Regions from separate parts of the Clostridium sp. DMHC 10 genome, predicted to be linked through region 2. Evidence: a T-box and tRNA genes for the amino acid it is inferred to sense, from the RefSeq annotation. Region 2 holds a T-box; the other holds one or more tRNA genes.

Region 1 (11,963 bases), on a different contig from region 2:
ACCTCGCTAAATTCCAGTTTGTCGAGATAACCTATGCCTGGAGTATCATTATGGGAAAAAGAGAGAAAAAGTAAGAAATATGCTGATTTATCATGATAGATTTATTAAATCACGTTTATATATGTAAATTAATATTGTAGACATGTTATTATATTAAACGTCGTCGCGAGATGACAGTGATTAATGAGTTCTGAAAAAACATTTTAAAAAGTGTTGACAGAGCAAATTAAACATGATATTATATATAAGCTGTCTCGTGCAGCACATTGAACTTTGAAAATTGTTTGAAGGTTCGAATCCTTTTCGCGGAGCCATTTTATTTTTTGAACTTTATATAGAAGTTAAAGCTTATATACTTTTGGTATATTTGCTTTTTTTTATTTTTATTTAAGTTTTCTAAAGTTACCTCGAACATATGCTCAATATTGTAATAAAAAGCACCGCTATAGAGGAAAAAGTATTTCTTTCTTATTTACATATGGTTTTAGATATATTTTTAAATTAATATTATAATTATTTGAAAAATTGGCAGACTATAAATAAGTAAATCTATTTTGGAGGTATATAAAATGTTGAAAAAAATATTAAAATTATAGGTGCCTTGACTGCTCTAAATATTTCAATTTTATTAAATGCAGGTTACAAGTCTACCTATGCTTCATCTGTTAAAAGCACTACTTCAATTAGTGGAAGTACAATTATGAATAAAAATCATAAGCATCATGATTATAAATCTCGCTTAGATAAACTGGCAAATGATAATGTTATAAATAAAAAGCAAGAAGACGCTGTACTAAATTTTGATAAAATCCGATGAGTTTCATCAATCCATGAAAAAAATCATAAATGTTCTAAAAATAAATTAAATGCTCTTGTTGAAAATAGAACTATAACTAAAACTCAGGAGTCCTACATAAAGCAAGCATTTTTAGCTTCTAAGAAAAGTGGCAAAAACTTTAAAATTTCTTTTAATAATGAACTTGATACTTTAGTAAATAAGAAAATAATAAATAAAAATCAAAAGACAGCAGTGCAAAATTTATTTGATTCTTGTAAAAAAGAGCGTATTAGTAATTTAAATGTACTTTTTAAGCGCAAATTTGATGTACTTGTGAACAATGGAACAATAACACAAAAACAAGAAGAGGCTATAATTAGAGGCTTATTAAATTCTAAGTATAATTCATAAATTAAGCAGGAAGGTGTAAACGGATCCTATGTAAGGTTCATAAATATAATTTATTATATTTATGACCTTACAAAAACAAATATAAAGATGTATACTCTTACACAATGCTTTCAGTAGTCATAAATAGATATCAAGGCTTAACAACAAACGAATTATCAAATATATATGATAAATCAGTAGCGACCATAATTGATTACATTCATAAATGGAATTCTCTAGGTCTCGATGCACTGATAGATAATCGTGGAGGTTCCGAAGGAACCTTTACAGATGAAATGCTTCAGACCCTAAAGAATTTAATTGAAAATGAAAACCCTGAGAATTATGGGTTTCAATCTTCAACATGGACTATTGCTATGTTTGTCGATATTATTTATGAAAAATTCGGTATAAAATATTCTTGCGAATGGATAAGGCAAGTCATTAAAAATAATAATTACACCTATAAAAGAGGTCAATATATGCCATCTCTTGGAGATGTTGAAAAACAAATGACCTTTAAAAAAAATGCAAGAACTACTCAGCACTGTAGAAAATTCTACTGATTCAATTATTTACGCTCTAGATGAAACCTATATAAGAAACGAATCCAACAACTATAAAAGTTGGAGTTCAAAGGGCCAGGCCCCTGCAATAGAGCGTAACGGCTCACATAAAGGACTTAACATGGTTGGTGCTACCGAAATATCTTCTCAATTTGATAGTATTGTTGATTGTTATTCTTATGACGTCTCTATTGATTCATCTAAAATTATTGTTTTTTTAGAAAGACTACTTGATAAAAACGAAAATAAAAAAATCTTTGTTATTTTAGATAATGCTAAAAATCATAAATCTAAAGCTATTAATGAGTTTGTAAAGAATCATACTGATCGATTAGAACTAATATATCTGCCACCATATTCTCCACAGTTAAATCCTCAGGAGAATATATGGAACAAAATCAAAAGATCCCTATTTAAGCTTCGCTCTAGAGTTTGTATTGATGAGTTATTTGTTAATTTAGCATCATTTATGGAAAAATTCAATCTCAACATAGCTCAAATCAAATCTATTGCTTATGGTAAAAATTACTATTACTAATTTTTACTTTTCAACTTGTTTATCTATATTTTGTGCAATACTTCGTCAACAAAACACGCTAATAAATAGTTATTAACCTATTTTATTTCCTCGTCTTTCCCAAAATTCTCTCATCATTACTTATATATAATGACCTGCTGTATTCCTAAGCTCATCGCTTTATATATTAAATAGAATTTCTTCTATTCAAAAGAATTGCTGGTTTACTTAATTCTTCTCTGTTTAATTTTCAAAGTTCAATGTGCTGCACGAGACAGCTTATATATAATATCATGTTTAATTTGCTCTGTCAACACTTTTTAAAATGTTTTTTCAGAACTCATCAATCACTGTCATCTCGCGACGACGTTTAATATAATAACATGTTTATAATATTAATTTGTGTAGAAAATCGTGATTTACTAAAGCCTTCATTATAATATAACATTTTTCTTTATTTTTCTCTCTTTTTTGCATATTGACACTCATGGCATAGTTTACACTTTAAAATAAGGTTTTAAAATAAGAATTAGGCATTTCCAATTATAATTTGAATTCTTGTATGTTAAAATCCCTTGATGTTTTTCAATAATTTTTTTACATATACTAAGACTAAGTCCACTTCCATTTTTCGTAGTTCTTGATTCATCACCACAAATAAAAGGTTCAAACATATTTTTTTCAAGGTCTTTTGGTATTGTAGCCATAGATAGACAAAAGGTAAAAAAATAGTGTTGAATAAACGCTAAATAAAATTAATAAATCTATTTAAATCGTTCCTTTAACACTAATCTTTTACCCAATCAAAACTTTATTTAAAATTGCTTATAAAAAAATAGCAGCTATAAAGCTGCTATCTACTTGGTGGAGAATAAGAGATTCGAACTCTTGACCCCCTGCGTGCAAGGCAGGTGCTCTCCCAGCTGAGCTAATCCCCCAAATGGTGGACCTTCAGGGACTCGAACCCCGGACCGACCGGTTATGAGCCGGTTGCTCTAACCAACTGAGCTAAAGATCCATATTACCTGGCAACGTCCTACTCTCACACAGGGCCTCCCCTGCACTACCATCGGCGTATTAGTTCTTAACCTTCGTGTTCGGAATGGGAACGGGTGTTACAACTATCTGCAAATTTGAAGATTTATTTGTGGAACTTTTTTTTTTAAAAAACATAATTTTTCCTCCGAATTATATATTTTACTCTTTATAAAATATTCGTATAATAAAATATAAACTGAACAGGGGGATTAGAAAAATTTTGAAAAAAGACTTTTTTTTTCTTTTCATCGTTCGGATCATGATGCTCTTCTAAATCAGAATCGTTTTTTGATGTGGATTTTATTAAATCCTTTTGATCTCTAATTTTATTTTTTAATCGTTGAGGAGCGTTCGTTTCACCTAGTACTCTTCCAAACCAGATTAAGGCATCTTTATTATTACCAACTCTTCTGTTTAATTCACCAATTAAATACATCATAGCAAATTTTGACATGCCGTATATTGGAAACATCTCATTAAAATATGCCTTGTTAAATTCATCAATTGAGTTTTTCATGTAGGAAGTCTCAAGTTTAGAATTTCCGAGCATACGATACATCCAGGCAATTTTTAAACAGTTCATTGCTTTACTACTGCTTTTAGCATCTAGTGTTACATAATTTAATAAAGAAATCTTAAATCTTTCTATGGCTATATTTATATTGTAGACTTCTGGATAATTTTTAGCATGCCATTTCATTGATATTTTTTCCATAATAAGCTGCTTTTGTGATTCTCTTATTTTATTAAAATCAGTTTTCATGGAAGCATATCCACATATATTACATAACCAAACATCATAAAAATATGGATTTATATTTTTATATTCATAAAAGAAATCACTATCTTGTTTTAAAATTCTATAAGAAGATTTTTTTACAGATCTTGCCTTAAATACATTTCCACAAACAGGACAAGTTACAGTTTTATCATATAAATAAATTGATTGATCAATTTCATTCTTTGTATTAATATTGTTGTCCACAAAATCACCTCATCAAATGGATTACATAATAGTTAATTTATTTAAGTTACCATGCAAAAATGTTTAATAATGCATAATATTATTATAACAAAAAATAATTTATATGACACAAGTTTTTGATAGGAGTTCAGTATTTTCTATATGTATATAATTTTATATTTAATTACATTGAAAAAATAATCCATTATAATATTTGAATTATTGATAAATTTGTATAATAAAATTGTGAAATAGAAAAATTATGTCGTTTACTATTATCGTGTAATAAATATTGGTAGAGTTTTATTATGTATAATTTTATGCTATAATAAAATTGTAATTAGGGCACACAGATGTATAGTTAATATATCAATAATTATGTGTCGTTTTAGGAGGATATAATGAAAACAGGAACAGTTAAATGGTTTAATTCAGAAAAAGGCTATGGTTTTATTGCAGTTGAAGGAGAGAATGACGTATTTGTTCATTACACTGCAATTCAAGGCATGACTGGAAGAAAAAATCTTAATGAAGGCGATAAAGTTCAATTTGATGTTGAAGAAGGCGCAAAAGGACTTCAAGCAGCTAATGTTGTAAAATTATAATTTACATTAATATATAAACCATATACATTAAGATTAAAATAACTTCATGCAGCTAGCATGAAGTTATTTTATTTAAAACATAGCTTACCTAAATTACATTTTTTCAGGTTCAGGATAATCTTTTCCAAAAGTGTCAACAGTTATTTTCTTTATTCTTTGATCTTCATAAGGCTTATCTGAATAATCTCTCTTTACAGAAACTATTTTATCCACTTCCTCTATTCCAGAAATTACTTTTCCAAAAGCAGCATAATCTCCATCAAGATGTGGTGCATCCTCAGCCATTATAAAGAATTGAGAACCTGCTGAATTAGGATATGAAGTTCTTGCCATAGATATAACTCCTTTTTCATGTTTCAAGTCGTTTTTAAAACCATTAGAAGAAAATTCACCTTTTATAGAATAGTCAGGTCCACCCATTCCTGTTCCTTCAGGATCTCCACCTTGAATCATAAATCCAGGAATAACTCTATGAAATATAGTACCATTATAAAATTCTTTATTTATTAAAGAAATAAAATTATTTACAGTGTTAGGTGCCATATCTGGGTATAATTCAACTTCAATTTTACTTTTATCTTCCATTTCAATTGTAACTATTGGATTTTTCATTATTTTACCTCCATTTTATAAATAAAATATATATTTAATTATTATATCAAAATAAGGAAATATATATCCATAAAATTATTTTTCTTCAAGTTCATTCGTTAAATAAAATAAAACCCTTCACTATAGTGCTCGACAAATTCCAGTTTGTAAGGATAAATTTGGTATTGGTAATTTAAATATTTCAGCTTGTTTATCTATAAAGGCAAATAAATTTAGGAGGAGTGTATATTATGCGACAGATAGCTATTTATGGAAAAGGTGGAATAGGTAAATCTACAACAACACAAAACTTGACTGCAGGCTTATCTGAAAGAGAAAAAAATGTTATGGTAGTAGGCTGTGATCCAAAGGCTGATTCTACAAGATTGCTTTTAGGTGGACTTGCACAGAGAACGGTTTTAGATACCTTGAGGGAAGAAGGAGAGGATGTAGATTTAAATTATTTAATGAAAAGAGGATTTAATGGAATTAGATGTGTAGAATCGGGTGGACCTGAACCAGGAGTAGGATGCGCTGGGAGAGGTATTATAACGTCTATAAGCATGCTTGAAAGCCTTGGAGCATATACAGAAGATTTGGATTATGTTTTTTATGACGTTTTAGGTGACGTTGTTTGTGGTGGGTTTGCTATGCCAATTCGTGAAGGTAAAGCAAAAGAAATATATATTGTGGCTAGTGGAGAAATGATGGCGCTTTATGCAGCAAATAATATATCAAAGGGAGTACAAAAATATGCTAATAAGGGCGGAGTTAGATTGGGTGGAATTATATGCAATAGCAGAAAGGTAGACAACGAAAAGGAACTGCTGGAGGCATTTGCAGAGGAATTAGGTACACAGCTTATTTATTTTGTACCAAGGGATAATGTAGTTCAAAAGGCAGAGATTAATAAGCAAACTGTAATACAATTTTCTCCAGAGTCAAATCAAGCAAATGAGTATAGGTCATTGGCAGAGGCAATAGAAAAAAATAAAAATTTTGTGATTCCAAAGCCAATGACACAAAGGAGACTTGAAGAGATAGTTTTGACACATGGGTTAGTAGAACAGGCAATATAAACTGCTAAAGATAAATCACCTTGAAACTTGAAATTTACTTGTACCAAAATGCCGTCGTCTTCTGGGCATTATGGTGCACATGAATTTTAATAGTTGAAATGGTTTCACTATATATATTATAGATAAACAAGCTGAAATATTTAAATTACCAATACCAAATTTATCCTTACAAACTGGAAGTTGATTCAGAGCACAGAGTACAAAGTGCAGAGTACAGTGAAGGTGGATTTACCTTTCGTTTCTCTCAGGTAAATCTTAGAACTTAATTTATTATTAAGGAGGAACCAGAAATGGCAAAGGAAAAATTTGAAAGAAACAAACCACATGTAAACATAGGAACAATAGGACACGTAGATCATGGTAAGACAACATTAACAGCAGCAATCACAACAATTTTATCAAAAGAAGGAAAGGCAAAAGCTTTCAAATATGATGAAATTGATAAAGCACCAGAAGAAAAAGAAAGAGGAATAACAATCAACACAGCACACGTTGAGTATGAAACAGAAAACAGACACTATGCGCACGTAGACTGTCCAGGACATGCTGACTATGTAAAGAACATGATCACAGGAGCAGCACAAATGGATGGAGCAATACTAGTAGTAAGTGCAGCAGATGGTCCAATGCCACAAACAAGAGAGCATATACTATTAGCATCAAGAGTTGGAGTACAATATATAGTAGTATTCTTAAATAAAGCAGACCAAGTAGATGATCCAGAATTAATCGACTTAGTAGAAATGGAAGTAAGAGAGTTATTAAATGAATATGGATTCCCTGGCGACGATACACCAATCGTAGTAGGAAGTGCATTAAAAGCATTAGAGAACCCAGACGATGCAGAAGCAATAAAGCCAATAAAAGACTTAATGGCACAAGTAGATGAGTATATCCCAACTCCACAAAGAGCAACAGATAAGCCATTCTTAATGCCAATAGAAGATATCTTCACAATCACAGGAAGAGGAACAGTTGCAACAGGAAGAGTAGAAAGTGGAGTATTGCACGTAGGAGACGAAGTAGAAATCGTAGGATTAAGCGATGAAACAAGAAAAGTAGTAGTAACTGGAGTAGAAATGTTCAGAAAGTTACTAGATGAAGCAATGGCAGGAGATAACATCGGAGCATTGTTAAGAGGAGTTCAAAGAGAAGACATCGAAAGAGGTCAGGTACTAGCAAAACCAGGATCAGTAACACCACATCACAAGTTTGTAGGTCAGGTATACGTATTAAAGAAAGAAGAAGGCGGAAGACATACACCATTCTTCAACGGATATAGACCACAGTTCTACTTCAGAACAACAGACGTAACTGGAACAATCCAATTACCAGAAGGAGTAGAAATGGTAATGCCAGGAGACCACATAGACATGACAGTAGAATTAATAACAAAAGTAGCAATGAATGAAAACTTAAGATTTGCAATAAGAGAAGGCGGAAGAACAGTAGGTTCAGGAGTTGTTACTACTATTTTAGAATAATTTTAGCTTGTTTCTTTGCCTTACCCTCTGATTCTTTTTTTATTATATAGTCATACACTGCTGTATCTTTAATAGGAACTCTGCATTTTATGCTTTTCATTATCTCATAACCTGTTTTTCTCAGATATCTTGATCCCCGTTTTGATATTTTTCGGTTGTTTCCATTAAAATTTCCCGATTGATAAGGTGGTGCATCTATTCCTGAATAAGCCACAAGAGCCTTTGCGCTGTAGTACTTTCTTACGTCACCTATTTCTGCAATAATTCTTGGTGCTAATCTTTCTCCTACACCATTCATATTTAAAACAACATCGTATTCAGGTAACAGCTTGGCAAGTTCCTTCATTCGTGATAATATTAGATTTAAGGATATTCCAGTGGAATGGATTCCCTTTATAGTTTCTGAGATGATCATTTTTGTGCTTGACATCTTAGAAGGCATAGTTGTGATACTATTTTTAGCAAGAATATATATTTCATGAGCTTTATTTTGGCTAAATTGGTATCCTTCTTTTTTTGCCCATTTCTTATAGCTTTCAGTAAATTTATTTTCACTTAATTTAATAATATTATCATAATGCCAGTATTTTTGAACAAAGTCTGATAACTTGTCTTTTGCAAAGCTAGTTGAATTTGAAGCTAGGAGCCCTGCAATGCCTGGCATTGTTTCGTCTAAAAGATTTGAAAGCATTACTTTAAGTTTTATTCTTAAGGACATAAACTGAAAATATTGTCTTGAAAGAGTTTTAAGTTCATAATATGTATCTTCTTCTATTTTATAATTGCTTAATTCATACCAATTGTCTAAACCAAATTTTGAGATTGTTTTTGAGTCTAACTTATCTGTTTTGCCTTTTCTAATAGATATACTTGCGTACTTTTTCATAAGCATAGGATTAACAACGCAAACAAAAATCCCTCTTTCTTGTAGATAAGATACTACTGGAATATGATAATGCCCTGTTGCTTCCAGAATCACCTTGCTTTCTTCATCAAAACTTATAATTTTGTCAGCTAACTTTTTTAGCTCTTCTAAAGAGTGTTTAACTTCAAAAGGTTTATTCAAAATTTCACGATGTAATTTACTAATACAAACCGTACTTTTGCCTTTTGAAACATCTATACCAATGCTAATCATAATAGCAACTCCTTTGTTAAAAATTTTGTCCATCCACTTATTACTACTCATTTTTGTTCGTTACGCGGAAGCTAATTATAGTTCCAACCTGCTTAATCGAATATCCATAATAAGCAATGGGTGATAGTTTGAGCTACGGAAGTTAAATTCCAACAAATTGAATCATCAGCCAAAAAAAGTCTATACTACATTAATAAGATGATTTCTGTATTGAACAGGAGTCATCTTTTTTAAATTCCACTGATATCTATAGTTATTATAATAGATTAAATACTGCTTAATTTCCTTCTTTAACTCTTCAAATGTTTCGCATTGTTTTATATATGCCTCATCTTTAAAATGTCCAAAGAAAGATTCTTGTGGAGCATTGTCCCAACAATTACCGCGTCTTGACATTGATTGAGCAAGCTTGTACTTTTTAACTAATTTTTGGAATCTTGGACTGGTATAGTGTACTCCTTGATCTGAATGAATAAATGCATCTTTATCTAATTTTACTTTCCTATTGTTTTTTAGCTTGTATAGCGTATCTATTGCTATATCTAGTGTTAGACTATCAGATATATTATAGGCTAATATTTCGTTTGTAGATCCATCTTTAATTGTTGATAAATATGCTTTTTTGCCCTTGCCATAAAATAAATAAGTTATGTCTGTTAACAATACCTTACCTGGCATCTCTTGCTTAAAATTTCTCTTTAGAATATTTGGCAAAACAGTATGTTCTTTTGTTGCTTTCATCATTCTTCTGTATGGATTGGCTTTTCTAATTGGACAGACAATACCATATTTTTTCATTACCCTTCTAATACATTTTAAATTGTATACGATATCAAAATGACCTTCTAATGTCATTTTAATTTGTCTAGCTCCTTTTTTACGATTTTTAAAATTATAGGCTTTCAAAATATTATCTCTAAGCAACTCGTCTTTATTATCGCGTTGTGCTCTAGAATTGTGTGATTTGGATGAAAAATAGTTATAATATCCCGATCTAGATACTTCAGCTATTTTGCATAAATAGTTAACCATATTTTTAAGTTTATATTTTTCAATTACTGATTTTATAATAACAAATTTATTGTTTGCGGCTAAATTTACTTCTTCTTGCTCAGCCTCCTTTCTAGATGTTGAATTTTTTTTAATAATTCATTCTCCGCTTTAAGCAAGTTATTTTGAGCTTTAAGACGTTTATATTTTTCTTCTATCGAAAGTTCTTTCTCACTTGTTCTTCCAGAGTTCAATTTTCTGGTATCAGTTAATCCAGATACACCATTATTTCTATAAGAAGTTCTCCATCTGCCTGCTGATGCTTTTATTCGTGTAATTCCAAGTATATCTATATCAAAACCACACTCTTCGAAAATTTCCCTTGGAAGTTTTCATTTTTCGTTCTCAGTAATAAAAATGTTCTTAAATTCATCAGTATAGGTGATGCCTTTCTCACTTACATTCTTAACATATCTATTTTTATATAATATTTCTAATTCTTTTTTTGTAAATATTTTATTACTCATTTGCATTCTCCTAATGTTATTTATCTTATTATACACAAAACAATGTCATCAACTTAAGTAAGCTTCCAATAAATTCAAGTAATATAAAATTTGATTTAAAAAATTATTTTATTAAAAAATAACAACACAAATAATCCATTTAATTATTCAAGTTAAATGGATTATTTTTACATATTAATCTTTTTGCTTTTTAACTATTGGGCTTGATGTTTTGCATATACCTATTTCTACCTTTATATTTTATATGTGGATTACTTCTTCCAGTCCTAATTGGAACTAAATTTTTTGTGATTTCGTTCATCATATCTGTCTGCATAGCTTCTTGTTTTATTGTGTCCTCTTCTATAACCATTTTAATTATATATTCTCTAAACTTGCCAACTAATATATTCATATTGACCTTATAAAAATATTTTAATTTTCCTTTTTTATTTTTATTCTCATCTACAATATAGTTAGCATCATTTTTTAAATCCTGAATCAAATTAAATAACAACATTTGAGCATAAAAATCCTGTTCAACTATTATTGGTTTTTTACCTGAAATATTTTCAATATGAAGCTTATTTTTAATTAAGTCATAAGCTGTTTCAATACCCCAACGTTTTGAATACAAAACGCCTATTTCTTCAGTGTTAAAGTCCTCTTTTAGAATATTTGTAACCAAATATTCGTATTCACCTGTATTTAGCTTAATCTTAACCATTCTTAATGAAACTGCTTTAAGCATAGAAGCTTTTTGCCTAAGATACTTATCTGATATATACGCCAGTCTATTACCATTTGTTTTAAATTCAACAATTTCATCATCGCTTTTCATTGAATTTCTTTCTTTATTAAAAGTATTTCCTTGAAGTCTAAATAGAAATTTAATAGGACACTCTAATAAAAACATTAACATCTCTGTAGAAAAATATCCTCTATCAAAAATAGTAATGATTTTTCTATCATCTCCTAATGTTTCTAATGCATTATAAATATTAGATCCTGCTAAAACTCTTTCAGAGGTTCTGTATTTCTCAATAATTGCATCAATCATTATATTATTTTCAATGTCATAAATGCCAGAGGCTCTAGCACGAGCCATTTTTCTTACATCATCTTTATTTGGGTTTAAATATCCATAGGTTTGCCTCAGTTCTTCTGTGTTTGGTATTTCGAGTACCGTACCATCAATAGCAGTTATTATATAACCTTTATAAAGCTTATAATTAGGGTCATCATATACACGTTTAACATGACGTTTATTTAAGTAAACAAATACTTCTGGATTTAAGTTTAATCTTTGTTTACAGA
Region 2 (11,963 bases):
GAGGACTTATCTGTTTGTCATCACCAACTATTACAGCACGCTTACCTCGCATAAGTGCACTCAATCCAAAGATATCACTTTGACTACTTTCATCGAATATAACCACATCAAATAAGTTCTTATTTAATTTTATATTTTCTATAACCTTGTTCAAAGGCATTATCCAAACTGGAATGCAGTCTTTACACTTTTCCATTTCCCTTTGAGCCATATTTCTATATTTAAGTGCAAATTTCCCACGCCCCTTGCCGATTCTTTTTACAGCTTGAAGCCATGCATAAAGACTTCTTTTTTGAATATCCGTTGTGTTCACAATTTGATTGTACCAAGCTTTCTTTGCAACAATTTCCTTAATAAGAACTTTTTTCTTTTATCTTTTCATTTTCTATGTTTTTCTCTAAAATATCTGTCCTCAAATTATGGGCTTTCTTTAAAAATCCGTTCATCTGCTTCCATTTCCAAGCTTGTGATATATTTTTGTAAGCTTCTCTCTTATTGCTCTTTAAAAGTTTGCTTGTAAAAAGAGGTGCAGCTGCTTCAAGTTTATTTTTAAACATATTTATTTCCTTTACAGCAGGAATAAGTTCCTTTAAACGCAGGATTTCGCCATAAGCCTTTTTTATCCTCTGCGTATCTTTCTTATCAATTCCATCCGTTAAACAGTCAATTCCATAAGTGTTTCTGCACATTTTAGTTACTCCACTTATGTAAGTCTTCTCTTTCTCATAATTTTTGATGTTTCTAATGCTCAAGATCCCTCTTTTTAAATAAGAATAAGTATCCTTCTTATACCAATCTATATTACTCAAAAAAGTTATCTCCCCAAGACTATCAACAATTTTGCTTCTATAATTTATGTTCCAATTTACTACTTCACCAAGATTTTTAATCTCCCTTTCAAGTTTTACAAAGGTATCTGCATCAAATTCCTTGATTTCTTCTCCTTTAAACTTTTTAACGTTGCTGTTCCAAAGTTCCATCAATTCTTTTTCAATATCTTTTTTATCCAAATAAAGCTTTACAGTTTCCGCTTGTTCACCATATTCAATAGTATTATTATCTACGAGACATCCCTTAAAGATGTATCTGTACTCCCTGTGAAGTGTTTTATACAGCTTGTTTAGCTTGCCACTTGATTTTATATGGGAATAAATATTTTTAAAATCAGCCTCAAACTTGTCAAAATCCTTGTCCTCACAAATTTTTATTTTATGAGATACTATCCTGCTTTGTATATCTGAAAGACGACGTATGTACTCCGAAGATTTAACATACAAATGCTTTATTGCCGGTCTTTCAACTTCACTAGAATAATAACAAACCATAAGATCTTTAAGCCAACTTTTTTCTATAAATTCCATCCTATCTTCGGCCTTATCAAGCAGATTAATTACTTTATCGTAATCTACCTTTTCATCATATGGAAGAGACCATCCTTTTATATTTTCTTTGTTTTTAAAATACTCCTTTTCAAGTTCAACATAATCTTCAACAGTACTACAAACCTCATCACATTGAGGAAGCTGAGAAAAAACTTTTAGGGCACTATTTACTTTGCCTATATCCTTATTATTAACGCTATTAAGCAGATATATAAAATGAGCAAATTGCTGATCATTGATTGGACAATCTGTATCCATTGAAACTTCATCGTCAATCCAATTGAGCTCATTCTCATTTTTTCTCACCCATTTTGCAATTTCCATAAGTGTATAAATTTGACCTTTAATATTTAGTTTCTTAGTCTCAATACACTCTGCTTCCTTAATTTTTTCGTATAGTACTTTTTGTTTCATTCTGCAATCTGAAAGTTCCTTTTTTAATGGAATTACTTCTTTATTTATATCTTCCGGATTTAATGATAAATTTTCAGTTATTTTTCTAACAGAATCATCTAGCTGTTTTAAAGATTTTGTATCATCTCCAAGAAGGCTCATGCAAAGAGGTCTTATCTCCTCTGGCACTTTATCAGACAAAACTTTAAGAGCTCGTCCAGTTTGGCTTGTTACAAGTACTCTTTTGCCATGAGCAAGTAGATGACATATTAAGTTTACTATAGTATGACTTTTGCCTGTACCCGGAGGACCTTGAACAACAACTCCAAAATTATCACATAACTTTTTTACAACTTCTTTTTGCTCTTCGTTAGCTGGTAATGGGAAAAGTAAATTTTCACCAACGCTTTTCCATTCCTCATTTTCTTCCTCAATTTCCCCCATCTTTTCAGTTTCTACTAATGCTTTTATAGGAAGCGGTATAGGATAACCCAAATCAATAACATCCATTATATTATTTAGTTCTTTATTCCAAAGTCTGCTGTCGGTTTTTCTAACTATAATTAAAGAAGCATCATAAAAAACAGGGTACTCAGTTGCCTTAATTTCATTAAAGGTCTCAATATTTTCCTTAATTTCTCCTTCTGGATTAATTTCAGCACTTAAATAGTGAACTGTCTTATATAAAATTTCTTTTACATTTTTAATATCTCTTACATCAGTAATTCCATTTTCGAATCCGTTTTTAATTTCAATTATCTTGTCCGAGTTAGGTATAATCATTCCACTAAGCATGTCCAATTCCATAATAGTCCTATTATCATATGGCTTTAATAAAAATTTTCCGTTTTCCGCATCAAAGCTCAATTCCATTTTAGTTGTAAATATGGGATGAAGTATTTTCTTATCGCCTTTATTCCATGCCAATATATGATTTCCCCAAACAATTTCCATGTTTTCACTATTCTTTTGTATTAATAAATACAATTGAAAAAAGGAATCATACAGTTTTTTATTTTCTTTTCCAACCGCCAGCCATTCTTCCTCACCATCATTATTTAAAATAACTCCATTTTTGTTTTCAAACTCCTGCTTCCAATACAATTTATCATATTGACTTATATTTCTTATTACCTCTTCATCCATATTTTTAACACTTAAAAGATAAGAAAATAATTCCTTAACCTTAGTTCTAGTATCCATATGCCCATTCCCCCATATATATTAAAATAGCAAACATTTTATTCCTTATTTTACCAATTCTTATAACATTATACCATATATTTTTAGTTATTCAAATACATATTTAAATTGATTTTTAAACATGGTAACTATATAATTTTATATAATGATACAAGTATCAACCACAATTTAAATTCTGGAGGGCTTAATTTATGTTTCTAGAACCTGTTACCTTGCAATTTATAATTCCACTTTTAGCTATAATGTTTGCAATTTATACATATAATAAATCAAAAACAGAACATAACAATATGCTGCATATGGTAAATTGCCTTATCAACACTATTGAAGCAAAGTCTCCTGTAACCTACATGCATACAGAAAGAGTTTGCATTTATGCCCTAAAACTTGGAAAAGCCCTTAATTTATCCAAAAAAGATATGATAATTTTAAAAGAAGCTGCGCTGCTCCATGATATTGGCAAACTTGGAATCCCGGATAATATTTTAGAAAAGCCAGATAAACTCACTGATAGTGAATTTAAAATAATAAAAAGCCATCCTCAAAAAGGATATAATATTTTAAGGTCAATTAAAAATTTAGAACCCGTAGCTAAGTTAGTGCTTTGTCATCATGAAAAATATAATGGAAGTGGATATCCAAGCAAACTTTCTGGTGATCAAATACCTTATCTTGCTAAAATAATAACAATTGCTGACTCCTTTGACGTAATGACTTCAAGACGTCCTTATAAGGACCCTAGTTCTATTGAAATGGCAGCTTCAGAGCTGGAAAAATGTAAGTGGACACAGTTTGATGGAGACATGGTAGACGTTTTTATAAAAATTTTAAAGACAGATAAAGATATAAAGAGTGTTATGGATAGAAGTTTTCCATCCAATATAAACTAAAAAAATAGAGGTTGTCGCATCAAATTTATTTTTAACCGTAATTTACAAATATTATTAAGCAACTATAGTGAAGGGTTTTAACTTGCTCTGCTAGTTAAAACCCTTCACTCAAATTAGTTTGCAATATTTATAAATTATTATTGAATGAACTTTTAGTGCGACAGTCTCTTATTTTTTACATGAATCTCTTTCTATGAGAGTATGCGGTAATATATATTTTTTGTGATCGAGTTCTTTTTTGTTTATTATTTTTATGAGCATTCTCATTCCAACAGAGCCCATATCATAAGTAGGCTGCTCTACTGTTGTAAGCTTTGGGTAGAATATTGAAGAAGTATATATGTTATCAAATCCAACAACATCAACATCATCTGGAACTTTTATGTTATTGTCCCTTAAGGTATTAATGGCTCCCATCGCTATTTCATCTCCAGCACAGAAAACAGCATCAAATTTAGCTTTCTTTAATATCGCTGAAATACCATCGCTTCCATCTATAGCTTTAAGTCCTCCAAATTGAACTAAATCTTCATTGAATTCTATGCCATTTTCCTGAAGTGCTTTTTTGTATCCGTCAAATCTTATAGCACTAGCATTTGCTACTTTAGGACTTACTCCTATAAATGCAATATGCCTATTTCCTTTTTTTATAAGATAGTCAACAGCTTCATATGCAGCCTTTTCATTATCAATAGTTACACTGCAAAACTCTGTTTCTGCCCCTTCTTTTTCACTAGTTTCAACCAAAACTGTAGGTAACTTTAAATTTTCAAGTAAAGTTATTATTTCAGGTGCAAGAGAACTACTCATGTATATAACACCATCTACCATCTTTTCTTTTAGTACTCTTATGTATTCTTTTTCTTTTTCCATATCTAAATCCGTATTACACAATATTACATTATAATTGTATATATTAGATACGTCTTCAGCTCCCCTTACAATTTCAGGATAAAACTGACTTGATATGTCAGGTATTACAATTCCAATTGTCCTTGTCCTTTGAGTTTTTAGACTTCTAGCAACTATATTAGGCCTATAATCTAATTTTTTTATTGCAATCATTACTTTCTTCTTAGTTTCTTCATTTACAACATCTACATCATTCAAAACTCTTGAAACCGTAGCTATTGATACTCCCGCTTCTTTAGCAACATCTTTAATAGAGGCAGCCATTATTAATCAACTCCTATATTTCAATTTTACACAGTTGTAATTACAAATATATCTAATTATAGCTATTATACTATTTTTTATACCATATTTCTTATTAAATTGCAAACCTTTTAGTTATTTGTCTATACATAATAGGAACAATACAAAATATGATTTATACAAAATATTTTAACCACAGTATTGTTTCCCTATTCTAAACTATATGATGTTTTATATCATTTTATTTTCTTTCAACAAAAATATTTAACTTTTCACCATTTATAGAACATTCTGTATATGATTTTTCAGCATCATAAACAACTTCTAATGCTAATGTTTCCTTTTTAATGCTATCTTCAAATTTCTTTATAACACTTTCAAGCATTTCATTGCCTGCTACGTATAAAGTAATTTTATCAGCAACTTCAAAACCACTTTCTTTTCTCATGTTTTGAACTTTGCTTAATATTTCTCTTACAAAACCTTCTTCTCTAAGTTCTGGAGTTATAGTTGTCTCAAGTACTACACCTATTTCTCCTTGACCTGCAAAAGCGAAGCCGGAAAGTCCACTCATGGTAACTAAAAGATTGCTGCTATTGAACTCTATCTCTGTTCCATTTACATCAGTCTTTACAGTTTCTCCAGCGTTTACCTTCTGTGCAAGTTCCATTTGATTCATTGAAGCAAGTGTTTTTCTTATTGCTGGAATTAATTTTCCATATGACTTTCCAAGTACAGGTAAGTTAGGTTTTATTTCAAACTCAACATATTTTGAAAGATCTGCTCCAAATTCGACCTTTTTAACATTAAGTTCATCTTTTATGATATCTCCATAATAGTCTGGAAGTGCTTTAGTGCTTATAAGCATTTCTAATAATGGCTGCCTGTTCTTTATATTAGCTCCATTTCTTGCACTTCTTCCAAGTTTAACAATGTTATAAGCAAGTTCCATGTGCCCTTCTAATTCTTTATCAACAAGCTTTTCATTGTATTCTGGCCATTTGCAAAGATGAATACTTGAAACAGCATCTTTATCAATACTTACCACAAGGCTTTGATAAATTTCTTCAGTTACAAAAGGAGTAAATGGTGCTAAAACTTTTGATAATGTTACAAGAACATTGTATAGTGTTACATATGCTCCTATCTTATCATCTGTAAGTTCAGTAGTCCAATATCTTGCTCTGTTTCTTCTTACATACCAGTTTGAAAGCCTATCTACAAACTCTTCTATTGCAAGAGCAGCTTGAGTTATTCCATAGGTATCTAGATCATGGCTTACTTCTTTTATTAAAGTGTTAAGTTTAGAAATTATCCACTTATCCATTACATTAGCTGAAACAAAATCTTTATACTTTTCAGGGTTAAAATTATCAAGTTCAGCATAAAGTACATAGAAAGAATATACATTCCACAAGGTTCCAATAAACTTTCTTTGTGTTTCAGCTACATCCTCTTCTGAAAATCTTGTTGGAAGCCATGGTGCACTAGCTGTGTAGAAATGCCATCTGCAAGCATCTCCGCCTTCATGCTCAAGTACCTGGAATGGGTCTACAACATTTCCTTTATGCTTTGACATTTTAAGACCATTCTTATCAAGTACGTGACCTAAAACTATACAGTTTTCAAAAGAACTTCTATCAAATATAGCAGTTGATATTGCAAGTAATGTATAGAACCATCCTCTTGTTTGGTCGACAGCTTCTGAAATAAATTGTGCTGGATAAGTTTTTTCAAACACTTCTTTATTTTCAAATGGATAATGATGCTGTGCAAAAGGCATTGATCCTGAATCAAACCAGCAGTCTATAACTTCACGCTGTCTTGTCATAGGTTTTCCGCACTTTGGACATTTTAGCTTAACTTCGTCGATATATGGCTTATGAAGTTCTATATTATCTGGAACGTTAATTCCTTTTTCTTTAAGTTCTGCAATGCTGCCTATACATTCTCTATGACCACATTCACATTCCCATATTGGAAGTGGAGTACCCCAGTACCTGTCTCTGCTTATACCCCAGTCTATTACATTTTCTACAAACTTTCCAAATCTTCCTGTTCTTATGTTGTCTGGATACCAGTGAATTTTGTTGTTGTTCTCAACAAGTTTATCTCTAAGAGATGTCATTTTTACAAACCAGCTGTCCTTTGGATAGTATAAAAGTGGTGTATCACATCTCCAGCAGTGTGGATATGAGTGAGTGAACTTTTCTGATTTATATAAAGTTCCATTTTCTTTCATATACTCAAGAATCTTTGGATCTGCTTTCTTTACAAATAGACCTTTCCAAGGTTCAACAGCATCAACAAATTTACCTTCAGCATCAACCAAGTTCACAAGTGGCAAATCATTTTTCTTTCCAAGAATATTATCGTCTTCACCATAAGCTGGTGCTATATGAACTATTCCAGTACCATCTGTAAGAGTTACAAAGTCTCCATGAACAACATAGAAAGCCTTCTTATCAACCTTTGCATATTTAAATAACTGTTCATATTCAACTCCAAGAAGTTTTTCACCCTTGAATTCATCGACTACTTCGTATTCTCCTTCTAGCACACTTAAAAGCTGCTTTGCAAGTATTAAATGATCTCCATTGTTTACAACTTCAACATAATCATAGCTTTTATTTACTGCAAGTGCCACGTTACTTGGAAGTGTCCATGGAGTAGTTGTCCATGCTAATATATATTTATTTTCTTCACCTTTTACCTTGAATTTAACAAAAGCTGTAGCTTCTCTTACATCCTTATATCCTTGTGCAACTTCGTGTGATGAAAGTGCTGTTCCGCATCTTGGGCAATATGGAACAATTTTATGTCCTTTATATAAAAGTTCTTTATCCCACATTTGTTTAAGTGCCCACCATACTGATTCTATATAATCATTGTGATATGTTACATAAGGATTATCCATGTCAACCCAAAATCCAAGCTTTTCAGACATATCCTTCCACAAGCTTACATAAGAAAATACACTTTCTTTACATTCCTTAACGAATTTTTCAACACCATATTCTTCGATTTGAGGTTTTCCTGAAATTCCAAGTTTCTTTTCTATTTCAAGCTCTACAGGAAGTCCGTGAGTATCCCAGCCTGCTTTTCGTAAAACTTTATAACCTCTCATTACCTTATATCTAGGAATAATATCTTTCATTACTCTAGTTAAAACATGCCCTACATGAGGTCTTCCATTTGCTGTAGGAGGTCCATCATAAAAAGTAAAGTATTCTCCATCTTGATTTAATTCAAAACTTTTTTTAACAATGTCTTTTTCATTCCACATGTTGAGGGTATCTTTTTCCATGTCGACAAACGACTTTTCTGCATCAACTTTTTTATACATCGAAATATCTCCCTTCTTTTTTGTATAAATAAAAAAACTCCGTCCTCAATAGGACGAAGTTAAATTCGCAATACCACCTAAATAGTTTTAAATTTCGAGCACAATAATACTCTATTCTTTAACGCAGAACTACGAGAAAACTTACTGTGATTTCAGTCTCCAGCTCCCGGGGGATTTTTCCTAAATTAATAGTACAGTTTCACACCATACCCTGCTCTCTTTTACTATTTTCCTTTAGTACTTTGCCCGTTCTCAGCAATTAGCAAAATTTTTCTAATTCAACTTGCATTATATTATAGTATTTTGGTTTTGTCAAACATTTTTATAGATAGACAACTTGAAAAGTATGATTGAAAAGTGATAATGTCTTAGTGTACCACATTTGATTATGTCCTCAAAAACAAAATTTATAGTATAATAAACCTCATTGCTAGAAATGAGGTGTTTTACGTGCACAGCACCGTAAAACCCTTCACCTTTCGCATAGCGAAAACCTTAGTCTTTTAACAAACGAAGTGAGTTAAAACCCTTCACTATAGTGCTCGCTAAATTCCAGTTTGCCAATATGAATTAAATATTAGTAATTTTAACATTTCAGCTTCTCCATCTATCCTATTTAATTTTCCTCTACCAAGTAATCTATTGCAACCTGTACATAGCAGGCTGTTCCTATAGGAAGACTATCTTCATCAATTAAGTAATGATTTGAATGCTGTGGAAAAACACAATTTTTTTCTTCATTTCTCGTACCAAGCATCATAATCATTCCTGGAACCAATTTTAAATACTCTGAAAAATCTTCCGAACCCATGCCTTTTTCAGCTCCAAGTATATTATCTTCTCCAACTATTTTTTCACAGAATTTTTTACAAACTCTGTAGCTTTATCATCATTTATAGTTACTTCAAAACCTAATTTATATTCAAATTCATAAGTACAATCATAGGACTCACAAATACTTTTGATTACTTTTTTCATCCACTCTGGCATCATTTTTCTTGAATATTCAGTGAAGGTTCTATTCATTCCCGTAAGTGTCATTTTTCCAGGCACTACATTGAATCTTTCTCCTCCATTAGCTGTTCCTATATTTATTACAATTGGATTTCTAGCATCATTTACTCTACTTACAATTGCTTGAAGTCCATTTATTACAGCTGCAGTGCATACCATTACATCATGACCTTCCCAAGGTGAAGACCCATGACATGATTTCCCACTTATAATCAATTTCCATTCATCACCAGAGGCCATAAACTGCCCTTCTTGAGCAATTACTTTTCCAACTTCAACAGCAGATGCTATATGCATACCATATATCATATCGAGCTTAGGATTTTCAAGGGCTCCTCCAGCAATCATTGCTTTTGCTCCGCCAGCAGCCTCTTCCGCAGGTTGAAAAATAAATTTTACTGTACCACTGATTTTATCTCTCATATTTGATAAAAAATTTTTGCAGCTCCAAGCAACATTGATATATGAGAATCATGACCACAAGCATGCATAAATCCTTCTTTTTTTGATGCAAATGGCAATCCTGTTTCTTCATATACTGAAAGCGCATCCATATCTGCACGAAGTCCTATTACCTTTCCAGGTTTATCTCCTCTAAGTATTCCTACAATTCCTGTTTTACCTATGTGCTTAACCTCAATATCCATTTCTTTAAGCTTTTGTTCAACTATTCCAGAGGTCCTTATTTCCTCAAAGGATGGCTCTGGATACATATGAAAATCTCTTCTTAACTCAACAATCCATTCTTTTATCTCATTTGCTTTATCTAATATTTCCATAATATTTCCACCTCTCTACTTATTAGGTTTCGCATCTTCAGTAACGATCCAGATATATACTTCACCAGTTAGCCTTTTTACGCAGCTAAATAAACTAAAGGAAGCTTTGCTTTAAATAGGTTTAAAGAACAACACTTATTTAAAGCAAAGCTCAATTATTTTAAGAAATCCACTACTACTTGAGCGTAACTTGCAGCACCTATAGGTAAACTTCTTCATCTATCATGAAATGATTTGAATGCTGTGAATAGCAAATTCCTTTTTCTTTATTTCCACCGCCTAATATCATAATCATTCCTGGCACCTTACTTGAGTATTCTCCAAAATCCTCTGAACCCATTATTTTATCAGCGCCAATAACTTTATTTTCGCCAACAATTTTTGAGACAGATTTTTTAACAAATTCAGTAACCTCTTTACTGTTCTCAGTTATATTGCAGCCCCATAAGTATTCAAAATCATAAGCACAATCATATGCTTCGCAAGTACTTTTTATAATTTTTTTCATCCACTTTGGCATCATTTCTCTTGAATACTGAGAAAATGTTCTATTTGCACCTGTAAGTACAGCTTTTCCAGGAACAACATTAAATCTTTCTCCAGCATTCATTGTTCCTATGTTTATAACTATTGGATTTCTTGCATCATTTACTCTACTCACAATAGTTTGAAGTCCATTTATTATAGCAGCCGCACAAACTATAGCATCATGTCCTTCCCAAGGAGAAGATCCATGACAAGATTTACCATTTATATTTAATTTCCACTGATCAACCGAAGCCATAAAACTTCCTTCTTGAGCAACTATGTATCCCTTGTCAAGCATTGAAAATATATGCATACCAACTACCATGTCTACCTTTGGATTTTCTAAAACGCCTCCATCGACCATTGATTTTGCTCCACCACTAGCTTCTTCAGCTGGTTGAAATATAAATTTAACAGTTCCCTTAAGCTCATCCTTCATTGCAGATATAATTTTAGCCGCTCCCAAAAGCATTGCAGCATGCGTGTCATGGCCACAAGCATGCATAAAGCCAGGATTTTGTGAAGAATAAGGAAGCCCTGTTTCTTCTTCTACTGAAAGAGCATCTATATCTGCTCTAAGCGCAATTACCTTTCCAGGTTCTTTTCCAACAATTGTACCTAATAATCCTGTTTTTCCTATACGTTTTACTTCAATACCAAGTTCCTCTAACCTTTTTTCTATAGCATTTGATGTACGATATTCTTCAAAGGATGGTTCCGGATGCATATGAAAATCTCTTCTAATTTCAACTATCCAATCTTTTATCTCTTTTGCCTTTTCTAAAGTACTCATTAATAACAGCCCCCCTAAATTTATTTACACGTATATAATTTTACACTCTAATAATATTGCGAACTAATTCGAGTTAAGGGTTTTAACTTGCCTTGCTCGTTAAAAGACTAACTTTTTCACTTATGTGAAAAAGTGAAGGGTTTGACGATGCTTTGCATGTCAAAGGTGAACTTTTCGTCTAAAGCCAAAAGTTAAGGTGATTTTTCCTTCTCTTCGCTACGGAAAAATAAATAAATTAAAGATTTTCTGTAGTAAAACGGAAGAAAATCATCATTAACTTTTTACTGAAGGTAAAAAAGTTCACCTTTTAGCGAGCAGAGCAAGTTAAAACCCTTCACCCTTAGCTTTTTCGCCTTCTTTTTAGGCGAAAAAAATTAGTTATTACTTCGCAATATTTCTAAACTATGACCGAAAATATATTTAGTGCAACAGCCCCATTTAATATTTTGAGATACTATTCTTTTATATCTTTTCCTTCAT

What was found. The T-box of region 2 lies ahead of ileS (isoleucine--tRNA ligase). A T-box ahead of a tRNA ligase gene usually reads a tRNA of that ligase, here a tRNA-Ile.
Region 1: it encodes a tRNA-Ile, which carries the amino acid that the T-box ahead of ileS (isoleucine--tRNA ligase) is inferred to sense. The anticodon was not compared.

Annotation. Positions count from the first base shown of each region.
Region 1 covers NZ_LGVB01000016.1:357,578-369,540, reverse strand. Annotated here, with positions in the region: gene AGR56_RS22460 (hypothetical protein) at 602-817, shown strand; gene AGR56_RS19145 (winged helix-turn-helix domain-containing protein) at 1,294-1,734, shown strand; gene AGR56_RS19140 (IS630 family transposase) at 1,697-2,272, shown strand; gene AGR56_RS19135 (ATP-binding protein) at 2,749-2,958, opposite strand; tRNA gene AGR56_RS19130 (tRNA-Ala) at 3,114-3,189, opposite strand; tRNA gene AGR56_RS19125 (tRNA-Ile) at 3,193-3,269, opposite strand; rRNA gene rrf (5S ribosomal RNA) at 3,275-3,391, opposite strand; gene AGR56_RS19115 (DUF2225 domain-containing protein) at 3,456-4,274, opposite strand; gene AGR56_RS19110 (cold-shock protein) at 4,655-4,858, shown strand; gene AGR56_RS19105 (peptidylprolyl isomerase) at 4,952-5,470, opposite strand; gene nifH (nitrogenase iron protein) at 5,701-6,528, shown strand; gene tuf (elongation factor Tu) at 6,819-8,012, shown strand; gene AGR56_RS19090 (IS110 family transposase) at 7,999-9,150, opposite strand; partial or broken gene AGR56_RS19865 (IS3 family transposase) at 9,331-10,667, opposite strand; gene AGR56_RS19075 (IS4 family transposase) at 10,858-11,963, opposite strand, start outside.
Region 2 covers NZ_LGVB01000015.1:2,084,430-2,096,392, forward strand. Annotated here, with positions in the region: gene AGR56_RS21920 (hypothetical protein) at 1-313, opposite strand, end outside; gene AGR56_RS21925 (AAA domain-containing protein) at 351-2,978, opposite strand; gene AGR56_RS12110 (HD-GYP domain-containing protein) at 3,170-3,868, shown strand; gene AGR56_RS12115 (LacI family DNA-binding transcriptional regulator) at 4,037-5,044, opposite strand; gene ileS (isoleucine--tRNA ligase) at 5,265-8,369, opposite strand; T-box leader at 8,416-8,632, opposite strand; gene AGR56_RS21930 (hypothetical protein) at 8,986-9,180, opposite strand; gene AGR56_RS12125 (amidohydrolase) at 9,216-9,806, opposite strand; gene AGR56_RS22875 (M20/M25/M40 family metallo-hydrolase) at 9,803-10,162, opposite strand; gene AGR56_RS12130 (M20 family metallopeptidase) at 10,362-11,483, opposite strand; gene AGR56_RS12135 (hypothetical protein) at 11,938-11,963, opposite strand, start outside.